DNA from 2 places in the Gluconobacter sp. genome. Region 1 is predicted to be linked to the other one. Evidence: riboswitches for the same ligand, from Rfam matches in the RefSeq annotation. Region 1 holds a riboswitch; the other holds the start of a gene.
The links. Region 1 has a riboswitch for cobalamin ahead of ABF979_RS03365 (TonB-dependent receptor). Riboswitches for the same ligand answer to the same signal wherever they lie in the genome.
Positions count from the first base shown of each region.

Region 1 (9,783 bases):
GGTATGCCTGCGGACAAAGTTGTTGCGTCTTTCGAGGCTGGAGCCGGGCACGTCCTCGGGCATGTCGGCACGATCATTGCGCTCGGCACCATGCTTGGCAAAATGCTGGCTGAATCCGGCGGCGCGGACCGTATTGCCCTGACAATTTCAGAGCGCGCGGGTCGTCAACGGATCGACTGGGCCATGATGGTGATTGGCCTGCTCGTGGGGCTGCCAGTCTTCTTCGAAGTTGGCGTTGTCCTGCTCTTCCCGCTCGCTTTCGTTCTTGCAGCCCGAACAGAAACATCGCTGCTGCGAGTGGCCCTTCCCATGGGTGCGGCGCTTTCCGTTACGCACGCCATGATCCCGCCTCACCCCGCAACGCTCCTCGCCCTCTCGGCCTATCACGCCAACACGGGCACAACGATTTTCTGGGGCGTTCTGTTGGGAACACCGATTGCGGCCATCTCGGGCCCGCTATTCGCGCGCTTCATCAGCCCCCGTGTTCTCATCACAGAAAAGAATGCGTTGGCAGAACAGTTTGTACGGCGTGAAATCCCGACAAACCTCCCAGGCTTTACGGTTACGGTTCTGACCATCACATGCCCGGTCATTCTGATGCTGATCGGCTCTTCCGCGGACATGTTTACGACTCCGAGAAGCGCACCAAACATGTTCCTGCACTTCATCGGCAACACGGACATTGCACTGCTTCTGGCAACCGTCATGTCGTTTTACGTGCTGGGACTGGCTCGTGGATTTTCGCGGGAAACCATTCTTCGCTTCACCAATGAGTGTCTTGGCCCAACAGCCCTGATCATGCTTCTGGTTGGTGCCGGCGGGGGCTTTGGTCGTGAACTCATTGATAGTGGCGTTTCCAAAGCCATCACGGACGCGGCCGTCAGCGCTCATGTTCCTCTTCTCGTGCTGGCATGGCTATTGGCCGCGATCGTCCGCGTCGCTTGCGGGTCTTCTACCGTTGCCATGAGTACGGCCTCCGGCATTGCGGGTCCGATCCTCGCGCACTCGCAGGGCGTATCGCCAGAACTCATGGTGATTGCCACCGGCGCAGGGTCCGTGGCTTTCGGCCCCATGAACGACGCTGGCTTCTGGCAGATGAAAGAATATCTTGGCTTGACCGTTCCGCAGACAATCAAGACCTGGTCAGTTCTGGAGACGATCATTGCCGTTCTGGGACTGCTCTTCTGCGTTGGTATTTCAATGTTCATCTGATCCGCGTTTGCAGAGCGCTGACACAGCAAAGGAAGAAGGATTTTCCATGAGTGTATCTCTTTTTGACCTGACGGGACGTCGCGCTCTGATTACGGGATCGTCTCAAGGTATCGGTTTCAGTTTGGCCAAAGGCCTGCAAGCGGCGGGCGCTGAAGTCGTTCTGAATGGGCGGGATGCTTCCAAACTCTCGGCCGCAGCCGAGGAACTGGGAGGTGTCGAGACACTTGTTTTTGACGTGACCGACCATGCAGCTGTTCGAACTGCAGTCGATCGCTTCGAAGAAGATACCGGGCCCATTGATATTCTGGTTAACAACGCAGGAATGCAGCACCGCGCGCCCTTGGAGGACTTCCCACCAGAAATGTTTCAGAAGGTTCTTCAAACAAACCTGACCTCCATTTTCAATGTTGGACAGGCTGTTGCGAGACATATGCTAGGCCGTGGACAAGGTAAGATCATCAATATTGCCAGCGTCCAGACGGCCCTCGCCCGGCCGAATATCTCCCCCTATACGGCCACCAAGGGTGCCGTAGGGAATCTGACGAAGGGGATGGCAACCGAATGGGCAAGACATGGCCTTCAGTGCAATGCCATCGCGCCAGGTTACTTTGATACGCCTCTCAACGCTGCACTCGTAAATGATGCAGAATTTTCAACATGGCTGGAAAAACGCACACCTGCGGGTCGGTGGGGACAGCTTGATGAACTGACGGGGGCCTGTATTTTCCTTGCTTCCGGCGCATCTTCGTTTGTGAATGGCCATGTTTTGTATGTGGACGGCGGTATCACGGTGTCTCTCTGAAGCAAACGCGCCAAAGACACATCAACGCCGTGTTAGAAGCCCCATCAGGAAACAGGCACCTATCGCAGAAATGACTATCCCAACCGGTAGCTCCTGAGACGGCAAAAGACAGCGACTGACAAGATCTGAGAGGATTGTCAGCATCCCCCCCGCGACTATAGCGGGGATAAGGATATTTCGAACAGACCGTCCCCAGATGGGCCTTATGAGATGAGGCACAATCAATCCGACGAAGCCAATCGGCCCACACAATGCCACTGTCGTTGCACAGCTGAACGCGCAAAGGGCAAGAACACAAAGCCGTAGCCTTCTGGTTTGTACCCCGAGGGACGCTGCGGTTTCCTCCCCGGCCATCAAGGCATCCAGATCAGCGCCAAAGGCCCATTTACCAAAGATCACGGGCAGAAGCCCCAGAACGACAAGTGGCAGAGCCGACCAGCGAGCGGCAGAAAAGCTGCCCATCGTCCAGAACAGGACGGATTGCGCCGTATTACGATCACCCCAGAAGATCAGCAGGTTTGTCAGAGTAGAGAAGACAAAGGAAATCGCCAGACCAGACAGCAGCATCCGTTCCGTTGAGACCCGTGCGCCAGACCGGGATCTAAACGATACCAGCAACAGAAGTGCTGAGGTTGCCAGAAATGCCCCACCGACTGCACCAAAAGCGATCGTCCAGACGCCGAAAACATCCCCCAACAATACGATGACAGCAACAGCGCCCGTCGCTGAGCCCGAGGATAGCCCGAAGAGAAACGGATCTGCCAAAAGGTTGCGGGTTACGGCCTGAAGAAGTGCTCCTGCACCGGCAAGAATTGCTCCGGTCAAGAAGGCCAGAACCAGCCTTGGCATTCGCAGGGACCAGATGATCCGGGCGGCAATATCATGACTGGCTGGACCGGCCAAAAGTCCCGCTTGCAACGAAGGCCAGGGAAGAGAAGCACTTCCGAGCGTAACTTCCAAAAATGCCAGCACACTCAGAGCCGGCAAAGCGCTGATGCCAAGAACGCGTTTCATCAAGGTACTGCGTCCGGATGGAGAAAGGCTGCAATCTTTTCGATCACATCGATATTCGCTGGAGACGGCGTCATTTCATCATAGCGCACAACCAGAAAACGGTTTGTCTTCAGGGCGGTACTCTCCGTCAGCAATGGCTGGCTTCGCAGAAATTTCAGACTGTCTGAAACACCCGCCCCGTAATCCATCACCAAAATAGCTTCAGGATCACGCAAACCCGCGTTTTCCCACGAAGCAGCACCCCAGTTTGTTGGTAAATCACGAAAAATATTTTCGCCCCCACCCAGCCGGATCAGCTCTGTCGCGAGGGCATATTGGCCAGCCGTAAATGGCCGATCGCGTCCACTGTCATAGAGAAAAACACGTAACGGATGATGGCCCTTGAGACGATCCTGAATGTGCTGAACGCGCCTTTGCCAGCTTTCAACCAATTGCCGAGCCTGCTGCTCCCGGCCGAAAACCTGTCCAAGTTTTTCTTCGTCGCCATACAGAAGGTCTAACGTCGGAAGAGCTGTAGATTGCCCGGCCCGGAAGCAGCTTTCAGACAGAACAAGCGTCGGGATACCCTGAATTGCCAAGGTCTCAGGTGTCACATCTCCACCGACATGCATCCCATAATTCCAGCCGGCAAAGAAAAAATCTGTTCCGGCATCAAGCAGTTGTTCGAGACTGGGATAATGGGTCGCGATTTCGGGGATATCACCTTGTTGAGCTTTGAAACCCGGTGTGTATTTGTTCCAGCCTGATATCCCGGTCAAACCGCGAATATAGGGCTGCAAATGTAGAGCAAAGGCCATTTCCGCCATATTAACGTCGTGGATGACAGCATGCTCTGGCTGATGCGTGATCGTTACGGACTTCCCGCAGCTTTGCACGGTAACCGGGTAGGCGAAGGCCGTTTGCACGGCAAAGCCACAAAACCCGAGAAACAGCATTAAAGCAGGCGTTTTCATGCGCCTCGCGGCCTAAAAACGAACGTCGTGCTGCCATCATCCAGTTGAACGGGATGAACATTCAAGCCGAACGCATGCCCTAGTTCCGAAGAGAGAAAAACCTCAGAGGACGCCCCATCCAGAATGATTTTTCCGTCCCTCATTAAGAGAGTTCGCGGCGCAAAATCAGGCACGAAAGACAGGTCATGCAGGACGGCCACGATTGTCAGAGGGAGGTCACGCAATAAACTTAGCAGTTCTGCTCTGGCCGCAAGATCCAGGTGATTGGTGGGTTCATCCAGCAATAGTATTTTGGGGGTCTGGGCCAGACATCGCGCCAGCATCACATGCTGACGCTCACCACCAGAAAGACTGCCAATCGACCGCTTTAAAAAAGGTTCGACACGGAAATACTGGATCGCCGTCTGCAGAGCCGCAGTATCCTGCTGCGCCTGAGGAATGCCTCGAAACGGGAGACGACCAAGTGCGATATAATCTTCAACTACGAATTCAGGAGTTACATCATCGGTCTGGGAAAGCCACGCAATCTCGCGCGCTACCGCTGGTCTGGACAGGGTACTGAGCAGCGTTCCTTCCAGAACTATCTCCCCTTCCGTGGGCGAAATTAATCCCGCGAGGAGCCTCAGAAGCGTGCTTTTCCCTGCACCATTCGGGCCAATGAGTGCAACATGCTCACCCTCCCTGACGGAGAAATCCGTCAAAGAGAGTATGCGGTCATACCCAGCACCATGTGTCTGAAGCACAACCTCAGACACGATCAGAAACCGGCCTGAACACTGATCGAGAAGGACCGCGGCGCCCCCAACATCACTTCACTCGGATAACTGGTATCAGCCCACTGGATGAAGTGCTTGTTTCCCACATTGTCTACCCGGCCATAAACCGTCACGCCACGATAGGCATGCCATGCCGCGAAAAGATTGACGAGCGCATAGTCTTTCAGACTCAGGGTATTGGCGTAATCGCCCTTGCGGGCAGATACGTAACGCATACCAGCCCCCAGATCGACCGGCAGATCTGCAACCCGGGACCAGACACCCCACAGGTTAGCCGTGACAGCCGGAACGTTCGGGACCTCGTTCCCGGAAGCATTCACTGACGCTGAGGGATGGAATGATCCATAACGAGACCACGTATAGGCAACATTTCCGGACAGGCTCCAGTGTTTGCCCAGCGTGAGGTCCCCCTGCCATTCCACACCCCGTGACTTCTGAACGCCCGCCGTTGCCACGCTGTCCACACCGGTGGCAACGAGAACTCGGGTACGACGGATATCGTACAGAGACAGTGTAGAAGACAGGCGCCCTTTCCAAAAAGAGCCCTTGGCGCCGATTTCTCCCTGCCTGGACTGACTCAGGCGTGAAAACTGCCCTTTATTAACCAGGAAGATATTGGAGCCCGGCGGATCTTCAGCCGTCGTATACACGCCGTAGAGGCTAATGTTGTCTGTGAGATCATAAACAGGGCCAATCCTGAAGTTGGCAGGATTGTAGTTCCCCTTAAAGCTGGTCGCAGGATTGAACGCGCCGGACTGGCTATAATTCTGACGGTCCAGTTTCAGCCAGTCATAGCGAAATCCACCCACTACACGCAGGTCGTCCCGCACGGTCACGACATCTTCCATAAAAATGCCTGCGTCCACCATGGTTGTTGGAGATTTCGTATATGGATACTCCCCAGCAAAGCTCCCAACGGCCGTACTCTCAGGACTACTTAGAGAAACACTGTCCGCATATGTCGCATCCGGAAAACCACGGTTCCGAATGAGCCGCACATAATACGCGTCTCCACCGACGACCAGACGGTTCTTCATTCCGAAAACGTGGAAATCAAACTGGCCATCCAGCGTGTCACCAACCTGATGCTGGTTCATATAAACATAGAACCGATCCCGGCCGAGCCGACCGGGTGCGATGGCATTTCCGGCTGCGTCTGTCTGCCCGGCTGAACCGATATAGCTGTAGGATTCAGCGTTATTCCAGTTGCGCTTGGCGTAAAGGACATAGGTTTTATTGTGGAACGTCATGTTCTCCGTTGGCTGCCACGTCAGATGGAGCGTCGGAGTCACATTGACCGAGCCAGCTTTTGCATCCTTGGCATTGTAATAACGCCAGAGCGATGACCGGCTTACGCCTAACCCCCTGGAAGACGACAGCAGGCCGCCTACGCCATCATGGACCTGAGCCAGCGGGACCAAAGGGGTTCCATAGTACGTCGACAAGCGATCTGTCAGATAGTCGACGCCAAAGCGGGCTGTAAATTTCTTCGAAGGGTGCCAGAGCAACGTTGTCGTGAAATCGTTGCTGTGTGGGTCTGCGCCAGCAACATATCCATCAGACGAGGTACGACTGAAATCACTTCGAATGGCCAAAGTGTCGGTAATGGGAACCGAACCACCCACGCCAGCATTCCACGTATTGAAACTGCCATAAGATACCAGAGCATTGGCATGCGGCCCATCAAACGCAGGGTCACGCGTTCGCATGTCCACCGTGCCGCCAACAGCGCCCTGCCCGTACAGAACAGACGACGGCCCCTTGAGAACCTGAACGCTCTCAAGATTAAAGCTGTTGAGCGGACGGTTCACCATCGTGGTCGGGCCGTAATAAATTCCGTCCCGCAGGATCAGAACCTGATTTCCGCTGAAGCCGCGCATCATCATCTGCGCCGGACTTCCAGGAGATCCACCGGAAGAAACGCCCGGTGCGCTGTCTGCGGCGTCTTCAGCATGCGCATAGCCGCGCTGCTCCATCACGCTGCGCTGAATGACATTGATGGTTGCAGGGTTATGCTGAACCGTCAGCCCGAGCCTGCCCCCGATAACAGCACTGTCCTTCAATGGCTGCGCCCGACCGTGCGCCGTAATGTGTTCTTCTTTCGCTTTGGCAGCCGCCTTCCTGACGTCTTCTGTCTGGGCGAACGCAGGCTGAAAAACGGTCAATGCCGCGACGGGCAACACACCGACAAAACTGATTTTCCTCATGGATAACGCAAACTTCACTCAACAATGCGTCACTACGATGAGCAGGATAAACATCCTGCTGCGTCCGGTGCACCCCGCCCTTTCGCTTCGTCCATGACCATTTTCGATGGCAGGTCTCCTGGCTTGCGGATCATCGGCAGATCGCGAGCCTTCCCAAGGCTGACGCCCCAGTGGCCGGGTTCCCGGAACCCATCGTGATCAGCCTCACCGCTCACAGTTGCGGGGGCAGCCGCAGCATTTCACTGCGTTCCCTTTTCATCCCCTTCCGGGGAACCATCATTGAGCAGGGGCATAACCGAAACTCCCATATAGTCAAACACGTATGTTATAACATATCAATAACTGAAGTTATCAACTTGAACAATGGGGGCGCCTCGCGTTTGGGGCAGCGGCCATGAACAGGCTCCTCAATCCCTTGGAAAGAGCGCCTAAACATGCCTAATCTCATACTTCCCCACTCTGGACAGAAAGTGTCGCAGGATGAAGCTCTGTCGTTTTGGTCCCTTGGATCAGGAAACACCTGGACTCATTGATGACACTGGCATGCTGCGAAGCCTCAAAGGGGTTCTACCTGATATTACGGCTGCCTATCTCTCTCCGGATAAGCTTGACGCCTTACGGGCCATTAATCCGAACACTCTCCCTGTCGTTTCAGAAGCACCACGCTACGGTATTCCGTTCTCAGGTGCCGGAAAGTACATCTGCATTGGCCTGAACTATCGGGATCATGCCGAGGAAGCAGGCCTTCCCCTCCCCTCAGAGCCAATCGTCTTCATGAAAGCCATCTCTGCCCTGACGGGTCCGAGCGATGGTATCCTGATCCCTAAACAAGCCACCAAAGTGGACTGGGAAGTCGAGCTCGCAGTCATTATTGGCACGAAAGCGTCCTACGTCTCCCCGGAGAAGGCTTTGGAGCATGTTGCGGGATATTGTGTCGCCAATGATGTCTCTGAACGCTCATTTCAGATGCAGACAAGCCAATGGGACAAAGGCAAAGGCTGCGACACATTCGGGCCTTTGGGACCATGGCTTGTGACGACCGATGAAATCGCCGATCCGCAAGCACTCTCCATGCGGTTAGATATCAACGGACACCGTCGGCAGACGGGGCATACCTCCAACATGATCTTTGACGTCCGCAGCATCATTTCACATGTCAGCAACTACATGACCCTGATGCCGGGCGATATCATTGCTACAGGCACACCTGCCGGCGTCGGAATGGGCATCAAGCCTCACCCGGTCTATCTCGAACCAGGAGATGTCGTAGAGCTGGAAATCGAAGGGCTTGGAATTCAAAGGCAGATGGTGAGGTCAACTCACGCCTGAACGGATAGAAAGACTTTCACACAGCGCGATTCTTGAAAAAACATCCGCTTTCGTAATTCTTTTTTTGTAGAAAATACTTGCCCGCTCAAGGTGGCAGGAAAGCTGCGCTGAATGTAACAACTGCGAATTTGAGTGAATTAAAGATTGATGTTTTTGAGAATGAATATCATTTGTAACTTTAAGAAAGCCGGGAACTCGGTTGAAATTCCCGTGAAAATTCATTTCAGCGGAGGCAGTTAGCCCGTTCCATGAGACTTCCAGCGTCGAACGTTCCTCAACGTACAAATTTTGCTCCAATGCTTTTTACGGCGCTCCTCCTCTCTGGCACATGCAATGGTGCCTTCGCCGCTGCAGTTGATGAGGGTTCGCCAGATACACGCAAGAAATCATCTTTAGCGACGAGTAACGCAGAGAAACGTTCCGCTTCGACACAGTCTCATAATGTGCAGCGCAAACACGTTGCGCAGGAAGATGATACGCCTGGTAGCATCGAACAGCTTCTTGTGCAGGGACATCGACGCAATGCGTCCACAGACGGCACCGGAACCTATACGGTTTCCGCGGTTTCCACGACCAAGATGCTTCTCAAACCGATGGATATTCCGCAATCCATCTCTGTTCTCAGCAGTCAACAGATGAAGGACCAGAATCTTAATACGATTGATGCAGCTCTCAAACAGGTCGCGGGCGTCAACGTTAACATGTACGGTGATGGAACAGGTGGCTATACGGCCCGTGGCTTTTCGCTGCAGGCTCAGTATGACGGCGTTCCTTCCATGAGTGGTCTGACGTTCAGCCAGCAATACGATTTGTCCATCTATGATCGGATTGAAGTCCTTCGGGGACCAGATGGAATGCTGCAAGGCTCCAGCACGCCAGGTGGGAGTGTCAATTTCGTTCATAAACGCCCGACAGAGCAGTTTCAGGGGAATGCTTCATTCTCTGCTGGCTCGTGGAGCAATTATCACGCCACCTTTGATATTGGCGGCCCCGTCGCGAATTCGAAAATCGTCTCCGCACGACTGGTCGTCGCAGGAACAGACCGTAATCAGTTTTATAGCAACGCCTATGATCGGCGATGGACGATCTATGGGGTTACGGATGTGCACCTGACGCGTCACGACACACTGACAGTCTCTGTAACGTCTCAAAGCAACGATACAACCCGCTACATGGGCCTTCCCAGAGCCAGCAATGGTGCAGATCTTGATTTACCCACCAGCACCTTCATAGGCGCGAACTGGGGTAAGTCCGACGTGCCCATGACAGAAGTCGAGGCACAACTCGAACATCTTTTTTCTCATGGTTGGCGCGGGCGCTTCAACTACCGTCATCGGATCGCGGCCACGACGCTTCAATACGCTTATCTCAACGCTTATAATGCCGGTGCAAAGAGCGGAAATTTCGTCGCGGCCAACACACGCTACGATGAGACCAATGACGGTCTGGACGCCTACGTCGCTGGGCCTCTTCATCTTTTTGGACAGAAA
Region 1 is NZ_JBDOBO010000003.1:45,771-55,553, forward strand. Features, by position in the region: gene ABF979_RS03340 (gluconate:H+ symporter) at 1-1,212, shown strand, start outside; gene ABF979_RS03345 (SDR family oxidoreductase) at 1,259-2,014, shown strand; gene ABF979_RS03350 (FecCD family ABC transporter permease) at 2,036-3,028, opposite strand; gene ABF979_RS03355 (ABC transporter substrate-binding protein) at 3,028-3,981, opposite strand; gene ABF979_RS03360 (ABC transporter ATP-binding protein) at 3,978-4,736, opposite strand; gene ABF979_RS03365 (TonB-dependent receptor) at 4,739-6,964, opposite strand; cobalamin riboswitch at 7,055-7,257, opposite strand; gene ABF979_RS03370 (fumarylacetoacetate hydrolase family protein) at 7,445-8,293, shown strand; gene ABF979_RS03375 (TonB-dependent siderophore receptor) at 8,737-9,783, shown strand, end outside.

Region 2 (9,783 bases), on a different contig from region 1:
GTCTTCGAACGGCAGGATTGGGTCTGCGTTCAGATCCTGTACGATCCGTGTCGTCAGCACAGGATTGGTGTCCAGCGCAGCCTTGGACGCTCCCAGGCCGATGGCATCCTGAAACCTAGCCTCTTCCGGGTAATGGCTGAGTGATCCCGCCATCAGATCCAGAACCGTGCCCCCAACGGGAAGGGAGGTCTGGTAAAGTGCCGCAACCGCCGTGCGTGCCCCCATGTCCATCAGCGAATCCGGAAGACGCTGCGCATAGAAGATCGTATCCGGTTCATTATTGACGCGCGTAAACGCCGCTGCGTGAAAACCTTCAACCTGTTCCGTGCCGCTCATATCCATCTCCTCCTGACTGACCTGTCGAAATGAGGGTATGTTCCTCGTGCGTCAACCCGCAGGATGCTCTATGGGAGGCACCATCATGACCCTTTCTTTCACCAAGATGCACGGCCTGGGCAATGATTTCATCGTCATTGATGGCCGCGAAACCGACCCCGCCCTTGACGAAGCCACCATCCGGCACCTGTGCGACAGACGCTTCGGCATCGGCTGCGACCAACTCGTCCTGCTCTCTGCCCCAACCTTGGAAGGTGCGGATGTTCTGGTCCGTTTCTTCAATGCCGACGGGTCGGAATCCGGCGCCTGCGGGAATGCATCGCGGTGTGTTGCCAGTCTCGTCGGTAACAATCCCGTTCTCCAGACCCGGGCCGGACTTCTCCTCACGTCACAGGATGGCGATCGCATCACGGTGAATATGGGCGCTCCCCGAACTGGCTGGCAGGACGTGCCGCTGTCCAAGGACTGCGACACACTTCACCTGCCTCTGCATGATGCAGCCGCCTGCTCCATGGGAAATCCTCATGCGACCGTTTTCGGCGACGTATCGCGCGCAGAAGACCTTGGCCCCTCTCTCGAGAAGTCTCCGCTCTTCCCACAGCGCGCCAATATCGGATTTGCGGATCTCATCACTCCCGGTCACATGCGTCTGCGCGTCTGGGAACGCGGTGCGGGTTTGACGCTGGCTTGCGGCTCAGGAGCCTGCGCTGCCGTGGTGAACGCCGTACGCCGGGGCCTTGCAGACCGGACCTGCCTCGTGACCATGGACGGTGGAGACCTAGAAATCACCTGGCAGGAAAACGGAGACGTCCTGATGACCGGACCGGCCACAACCGTTTTCCATGGCAAGCTTCCGTGACATCCCCTTCCGTTCTGACATTCGGCTGCCGTCTCAACGCGCATGAGAGCGACGGCATGGCGCATCACGCCCGCGGGCAGGATGACACCATCATCGTCAATACATGCGCCGTTACGACCACAGCCGAGCGACAGGCGAGGCAGGCCATCCGCCGCGCTCACCGCGAGCGCCCGGATGCAAAAATAGTCGTGACAGGCTGCGCGTCGGAAATTGACGCCAAGCGCTGGATGGAGCTGCCCGGCGTGGTGCGGGTCGTGCCCAATGCTGACAAGCTCAAGCCCACCACATGGGGTGACAGCAAGCCCGGCCTTCCGCCATCACGGCATGCCCGTGCTCTGCTTCAGGTCCAGCAGGGATGCGATCATCGCTGCACGTTCTGCATCATTCCCTATGGCCGGGGAGACTCCCGCTCCACCCCCACAACGGAAGCTCTTTCGAGAGCCCGCGCCCTAACTGAGGCAGGGCATCGTGAAATCGTTCTCACGGGTGTTGATATTGCTTCATGGCAAGGCACAGATGGCGAAGGTCTGGGCCGGATGTGCCGGACGCTCCTGCAGGACGTTCCCGCCATCGAACGTCTGCGCCTGTCGTCCATCGACCCTGTCATTCTTGATCCGGAAACGGGAGATCGGGATCTCTGGTGGCTTCTGGAAAACGAGCCCCGCCTGATGCCACATCTGCATCTGTCTCTTCAGGCTGGTTCCGACCTCATCCTCAAGCGCATGAAACGCCGACACACCACCATGCAGGTTGCGTCCATGCTCCAGCATGCTCGCACACTCCGCCCGAATATTGGTGTTGGTGCAGATCTCATCGCGGGCTTCCCGACAGAAACAGACACGCTTTTCAACGAAACCCTCTCCTTCATCGAAGAGCAGGCCATCCCGTTCCTGCATGTCTTTCCCTACAGCGAACGCCCCGGCACACCCGCCGCCCGAATGCCCGCTGTGCCGAACGGAGAACGTCAGGCCAGAGCAGCCCAGCTCAGAGCTGTCGGTGAGGCGAACCGCGATACGTTTCTTGAAAGGTTCATTGGTCAGACGGTAGACGTCCTGATCGAAACACCGGACCGCGGTCATTCTCCCGAATTTGCGCCTGTGCGCTTGGCAGCCGATGCTTCCCCCCCAACCAGAGGAAGCATCGTCCCGCTTTCGATCTACGGTGTGTCAGAAGGGCATCTTCTAGGACGCAGCCCTGCCTAAAAACCTGCTGTCAGGGCGAAGCGGGCAGAAACGGGCTCCAGCGGATGACCTGTTGCACCGCTCTGCACAGCAGAGGCCGGTGTTAGACGATAGTCATACGCATATTGTGCCGCATAGGCATGCGTATTGAAGACGTTAAAGACATTTGCTTCGAGTTTCAGATTTTTGGTGAAGCAATAGCCAATATTCAAATTGAGTTCCTGATATCCCTTGGACCGCAGGCTGTTATCCTCCACCAGCGGATATCCCCCCAGCCAGCGTACCTGCAAACCGCCATACCAGGGGCCGCGATCTGCAAGGATGCCGAATGACCAGACGAAACTTGGGGCATTCGTCACGTACCGACCATCAATTCCATAGCTGGCCAGATCTGACGCCTGATAACGCGCTTTCGCAAAGGACAGATCCGTATTCAGTTCAAGCCAGGTAACCGGATTATACTGTGCGGAAAACTCAATTCCCTCCCGACGACTGGCAGGGCCAGGAGAGGTAACACCAGCGTCGCCGTCGTAACTCAGCTCAGACGCAAAATCGATGATGAAGGCAGCCGCCTGCACATTCAGATGACGGAGAGGCGTAGTCCGTACACCGATTTCACCGCTGACAGCCGACGTCATAAGAGGAACTTTAACCGATCCTTTGGCAAATTCGTCTGACGCATAAGAACCAGACACTGAGCGGAAATCGTTGGAGTGGAACCCTCTTCCGCCACTCAGATAGAGTTCGGTTTTCTTCCAGGGGCCAAACACCAGACTTCCCTTGGGTTGAAACAGCCACTGATGCTTTCTGGTCAGGCTGCCATCAACAAGATTTTCGTCTGTACCGCCCTGATAGTCTTCACGTAAACCAACAACCATTCGAAGCCAGGGTAACCAGTGCGTCGTGTTCTGGACAAAAAGACCGACAGCTCCAAGATCGATGTTATCCCCGTTACACAGGTCAGGCACCGTGCTCTCCAGACTGGATGGGCACTCCGGCAGCGTGACACGCTGGTGGGTATGGCGCCGATCCACATACAGAAAGTCGTAACGTCCCTGAACGCCAACCTGAGTATCAGTCCGGATACGGCCCACATGGTCCTGTCGGAAATAGACACTGCTTCCGCCAAGCGTAGTTCGTGTCTCGTCCTGCTGCTGCTGATCTCCGTTTACTGGGTCATCCAGATAATGCGTGAAGTTGTTCCAGAGCGTCAGCCGGTCATGAATGGCAAAAGCACTCGTAACCCATTTCCAGTCATCGCCAGCAAGATGATAATGCGCTGACAAACTGTAGCGCTCCGAAAAGCCGCCATCGGTCGGGTCCAGAGAGCCATAGCGGCTGATAAGCCCCTCACTATAGGCCGCCACCGGTTGATCGTTTGTGGCCCTCCATTGACCGCGATAAAACATCCCCGTCAGGTCAAAGCCTTTGGTGGCGGTTCCGTGGGTGTAATGCGTCAATGCACGGATGCTCCGGGCATTGTCCGGATATTTCCAAGGACCGTCTGAATGAGAAATATTGAAGGCATTGACCCAACGATCGCCATTAGAAAATCGGGCCGTACCGCCAATGTAAGCCCGATAATCCCCTAGCGTTCCGGCACTCAGGCTAATCTGACGGGCGATGTGATCTGCCAGCTTCATGTGATCAGACCCGGCCACACCAAAATCCCCGATATCTGCGTGAAATGGCCCTTTGGTATAATCAATGCCTGAGAGTGTTTCGGGTATCAGGAAATTCAGATCCGTGTAGCCCTGACCATGCGCGTTACTGACGCCATTGACCGGCATGTCATCAACAAATGTTGCCAAGTCCGTGCCATGATCCAGATTAAAGCCCCGCAACAGGAATTGATTGGCCTTTCCCTCCCCGGAATGAGACGTCACCACCAGTCCGGGAACAGCCTCCAGAATTTGCCCCACGCGATACGCAGGCCGCTGCTGGATTTCACGTGCGGTTAAAGATCCTTCACTCGCCGTGTCCGCTCGTCCCAGAAGATTACGGCGGGAGGCCATGACACTGATGCGCTCCACCAGATGGTTTTGCGCCGCAGAAGTGGTTTTCTTTTCCAAATGTCCGGATGCTTCGACTTTATCCGTATCAGACGCCCCTTCTGCAGCAACTGCCAGTGTAGGGCCCATGAGCAAGCCGCTTATCACAACGGACACAGAAATAGTCGATCGTCGCCAGTTGCAACGACGCTTTTGAAAAGGAACAGCACTTTGCCTGAGGCGCTCTTCCGGTAACAGTACAGTCATATGAGCCCTGCTCGGTATGACAGGAACAGGGCAGACACGTTCGCAATCCGGCTGTCACAGAGGACTCCGGAACGCCACAAACAGCCGCCCCGGGCACCCCGCCGGTGGTTGAAATTGCATGGCAGGTCTCCTGGCTCACGGGTCTTCGCAGCCACCCTGTCTTCCCAGAGGCATAGGCACTCCAGTGACATCAGTCGGGTGACGGCTCGCCATTTACAGTTGCGGGGGCAGCGCCGGCCTTACACCGGACTTCCCTCTTAGCTTCACGCCACAAAACCGAGGGTGAAGAACCATACCGAAACACAAAAACTGAAACGCTTCCGTACTGTCAATGTCTGAAACACTCCTCCAAAGGCACGTTTGCCCTCAGGAAATCGACGCTACAGACTTGACGTTGGGCCTGACCTGTCCGAACTCCCGTGCATGGCTGGATTTTTCTCACGACTCAAACAGGGTCTTTCACGCTCGAGCTCACGTCTCGGAGCTGTATTCACGCATCGCAAGCTGGACGATGCCGCTCTTGAAGAACTCGAAGACGAACTGATCGCGGCAGACCTGGGTCCTGTCGTAGCAGAGCGCGTTATCGAGAGCTTTCGAAGCTCCCGTTTTGGCAAGGACGTCACAAGTGACGAAATTCGCGATGCCCTGGCCGAAGAGATTGCACGGGTTCTGGAGCCCGTTGCGATCCCGTTTGAGCCTGATCCGAAGAAGAAGCCCCATGTCGTCCTCGTGGTCGGCGTCAACGGTGTAGGCAAGACCACAACCATCGGCAAAATGGCCCGCCATTACAGTGAAGAAGGCAAATCCGTCATGCTCGTGGCGGGAGATACCTTCCGTGCTGCGGCGGTCGAACAGCTTCAGGTGTGGGGGCAACGCTCAGATGTGCCCGTTATCGCGGGAAAACACGGAGCTGATGCTGCTGGCCTCGCCTATGACGGTATCAAACGCGCGACCGAAGAGGGCAAAGACCTCCTCTTCATCGATACCGCCGGCCGCCTGCATAATAAGGGCGCGCTCATGGAAGAGCTGGCCAAGATCATCCGCGTCATGCAGAAATTCGACCCAACCGCCCCGCATTCCGTATTGCTGGTGCTGGATGCAACGACCGGTCAGAACGCCATTGAGCAGGTACGGGTGTTCCGTGAGCTGGTGAACGTCACAGGCCTGATCGTGACCAAACTGGACGGTTCTGCCCGCGGTGGAATTGTGGTCGCACTTGCAGAACAGTTCAAACTGCCCGTGCACATGGTCGGTGTCGGCGAACAGGCCGAGGACCTGCGCCCGTTCTCAGCTCAGGATTATGCGCGCGGTCTTGTGGGTGGCGCTACGGGAGATCTTGCCTCCCGGCTTGTCGAGAGCCCCTCAGAAGAAGAAACTCCGGAAAATTGAAGAAACAGGCCTCTTCAGGCCTGCCTCTCACTGTCTGAAGTCAGCCATTCCTCTCGCAGGGCGTCGATCTTCTTTTCGATGCTCCTGCGCTCCCTGCGAACGTAATCCGCATACCAAAGCCTGGCACCAATGGCAGACGCTTCCGCGACAAGCCACGCCACACCAACGGCCATCCAGTCCATGACAAGAAGCATTGGCTGCATAATTTGCTGGGTACAGGCATCCCAATCCCCATGCGACAACCATGCTTCCCTCAGGGGATGAACCATGACAGCCCCCAAATAAAACAGAACGATCATGATCCGCTGCCGATCAGCATCAGGATCGATAAATCGAAGCACGATCAGAGGCAGCAGCAGGACACCACCCACAAGCAGACTGCCCGGCACATAGGCCAGAAGCAGGCCAAGGATGAGGCCGTGCCACCATTTGAAACTGGCCTCTGGCACGCGCAAACGCCCTGACTGGCGCGTCATTCACAAAACTCCAGCCAGATGCTGGCCATGGCGACAGCAATCCCGATCAAGAGTGAAAAGAACTCTCCAGCATTACGGGCCTGTTTTTCATGGACAGCTTTGCGGGCGGGCTCCTCCTCGAGAACTTTCTCAAGATGGGCAATCTCTGCTTCAGCCTGCCGAGCCAGTTTGCGATCATGCTTCAAACCCGCAGGGTCCGTGACGTTATCAAGAAATTTCGTAAGATTTCCTGCTTCCGCCAGCTGAAATAACCGGGCACGACGCTTTATTCTGGTCGTTCTGCTCCGCCACTGCTTGAGCTCGATTTCCAGCAGCGAAAGCGCCCGCTTTGCCACCGAACTAAGAGGCGTCTTGTCGAAACGGCGCTGGGCGGCAGCCATCAACGTCAGATCTGAAAGCCAGGACGGAAGCCCCGCTTTCTGGGACTGCGCTAGTGGGATGATCCCCTGGCGCGCGCAATGACTTTCCAGAAAAGTCCGCATCTGATCGTCCAGAAAGCCTGAACGCCCCAGATCGTCGGCAGAAAGCTCCTGTTCCGAAACGTGCTGATCCAGCCATTGCAAGAGACCCGCCGACAACGAAATCCGTTCTTTCAAGCAACGAGAAGACAGGCAGGGCTGATAGACATTCACGTCGTAAGGCACACGACGGATCTGCTCCATCCCCTTTGCACCTGTTCGGCGGGCATCAGTCGCGAGATCATTGATCTGCTTTGCCTGCAATGCGGGCAGCGAAGGAACATCAAACACTTCCGGACTCGTCATCAGGAAGCCGGCTATCCCACGGATATTGCGTTGCTCTTCAGGCGGGAACCGTCCGGCTTCGGCACACGCCAACATATGAGGAATGGCGGATGGCCAGAACCAGTGGCCAGCCCAGAACATTGGAGCTGCAGGGTCCAGAATGGCAATAGCCCGCGTCACGACCATCGTCGTCGGGTCTACGGCTTTGTTTCCGCTGGATGGCAAAAAAGCAATCCCAGCCTGTTCGATCAAGCTCGACATAACTGACAGTTCCAGTTCGCGGTGTAACCACTGACTGACGATCTTTCGTTGAAGCAGAGACAGGAATTCATTGGGGTATTTCCCGGCATACCATGCCAGTGCCCGTGGCGTTCTGACCTCCGCCCCCCCAATGACCAGAGGCGAGCGCGCGGGAATATCAGACCGGATCGAAAACAGCTTGCTCGGCGCAATGGTTATAAGATCATTAGGAGAAGGTCGGTTCTCGGGCCGGTCAGACAGCATGGCCTCCAGAAGGGAGACCAGGCCCGCGGGAACGTTATGTCCCTGCATGTAGGCCTCGGCAGAGCCCACTTCAAAACGTCGCTGTAGAATTTCTTTATCTGACAGGTCCCTCAGGGGCAGTTCCCCGATGCAAAGGGAGAGAACCAGTACACCCAATGAGAAGATGTCGCAGGCAATCGTCCCGCCTCCCCGCGCCGTTGGATGACAGACCGCGGAAGACAAAGGCTCGAACAAGACAGGCTGCGCGTCTGCATTGCAGGCAACCCCCAGCGGGCCAACCACCACTTTATGAAGCCCCTGTCCGACAAACAAATTATCCGGACGAATTCCACGACAGGTCAGCCCCATAGATGAGAGCTTCTCAAGAGCATCGGCAATAGGGCGTATAACCCCATCAATGATCTGGCTTTCAGACCAGACACCCAGATTGTCTTTCAGGGACGGTCCGGGAGGGTGCGGACATAGCACCCAAAGCGAACCTTCATGATATTCATGGGCATGCAGGCCGATGACACTCTCATGTCGGAAAAACATAAGATCGGAAAAATGGGGGGATGGCATGGACGGTGCCAAAGCCAGCCAGGTTGAACCTGTGGCCGTAACGTCCTGAGCCACCCAAGCAGGACAGCCGCTGAGATCAGGTTGTTTCTGGCGCGTGTTCACCAGATAACGGTCTGCGATCAGCAGTTCGGGGCTGTCAGCTCCCTGAGTGTAATCCATGTCCGATCCATCAAATTCCTGTCTGACATTATGTGCCAAACAGGAATTGAGGCTTCGTTAACGGACCGGCTGATTCCCGTTCAGAAAAAACTCAGTCTTCGAACGGGTCACGCATCAGGATCGTGTCATCACGCTCCGGGCTGGTGGACAGCAGCGTAACCGGAGCTTCAATCAGCTCTTCAATGCGACGAACATACTTGATGGCCTGTGCCGGCAGCTCACCCCACGAACGGGCGCCCGCTGTGGTTTCCTGCCAGCCCGGCATCGTCTCATAAATCGGCTTTACGCGAGCCTGCGCACCCGGAGCGGATGGGAAGGTGTCGATCTTCTTGCCGTCCAGCTCATAGCCAACGCAGATCGAGATTTCTTCCAGACCGTCCAGCACGTCCAGCTTCGTAAGCGCAATACCCGTGACGCCGCCCACACGCGCTGCACGACGCAGCATGACAGCATCGAACCAGCCACAACGACGCGGACGGCCAGTGACCGTGCCGAACTCATGACCGCGCTCACCGATCGTCCGGCCAACGTCATCAAACAGTTCGCTCGGGAACGGACCTTCGCCCACGCGGGTTGTGTAGGCCTTGGCAATACCCAGCACGAAGCCGATGGAAGACGGGCTGACACCACTGCCAGACGCAGCAACGGCCGCAACCGTGTTGGAGCTTGTCACGAACGGATAGGTGCCGTGATCGACGTCCAGCATGACGGCCTGCGCGCCTTCAAACAGTATACGACGACCAGCACGACGCGCTTCGTCCAGACGGTCCCAGACCGGGCATGCGAAAGACATCAGACGCGGTGTGAATTCCGTCAGGAAGTCCTTGAGCTCTTCCTTCGTGAAAGTCTCAGCACCCAGACCCGCCAGCAGCGTGTTGTGATGCAGAAGTACTTCGTCCAGCTTCCAGTCCAGCGTCTCCGGCTCAGCCAAATCACAGACGCGAATGGCACGACGGGCAACCTTGTCTTCGTAAGCCGGGCCAATACCGCGACCCGTTGTGCCGATCTTGCGATCCCCACGAGCAGCTTCACGCGCACGATCCAGCGCACCATGTACCGGCAGGATCAGCGGAGCATTCTCAGCAATCCACAGCGTTTCCGGCGTGACCTTCAGGCCCTGCGCCGTTACGCGGTCAATCTCGGACATCAGAGCCTTCGGATCGATGACGACGCCGTTGCCGATCACACCGATCTGACCGCGCACGAGACCCGATGGCAGCAGTGACAGCTTGTAAACCTGATCGCCGACAACCAGCGTATGACCGGCGTTGTGACCACCCTGGAAACGGACAACGATATCAGCGCGGCTGGCAAGCC
Region 2 is NZ_JBDOBO010000018.1:26,739-36,521, reverse strand. Features, by position in the region: gene ABF979_RS08635 (class I SAM-dependent methyltransferase) at 1-336, opposite strand, end outside; gene dapF (diaminopimelate epimerase) at 422-1,195, shown strand; gene ABF979_RS08625 (MiaB/RimO family radical SAM methylthiotransferase) at 1,192-2,397, shown strand; gene ABF979_RS08620 (TonB-dependent receptor) at 2,394-4,634, opposite strand; cobalamin riboswitch at 4,737-4,944, opposite strand; gene ftsY (signal recognition particle-docking protein FtsY) at 5,058-6,023, shown strand; gene ABF979_RS08610 (hypothetical protein) at 6,038-6,499, opposite strand; gene ABF979_RS08605 (protein kinase domain-containing protein) at 6,496-8,466, opposite strand; gene ABF979_RS08600 (adenylosuccinate synthase) at 8,558-9,783, opposite strand, start outside.
Region 2: linked by a shared signal. The riboswitch ahead of ABF979_RS08620 (TonB-dependent receptor) and the one ahead of ABF979_RS03365 (TonB-dependent receptor) in region 1 are both predicted to bind cobalamin.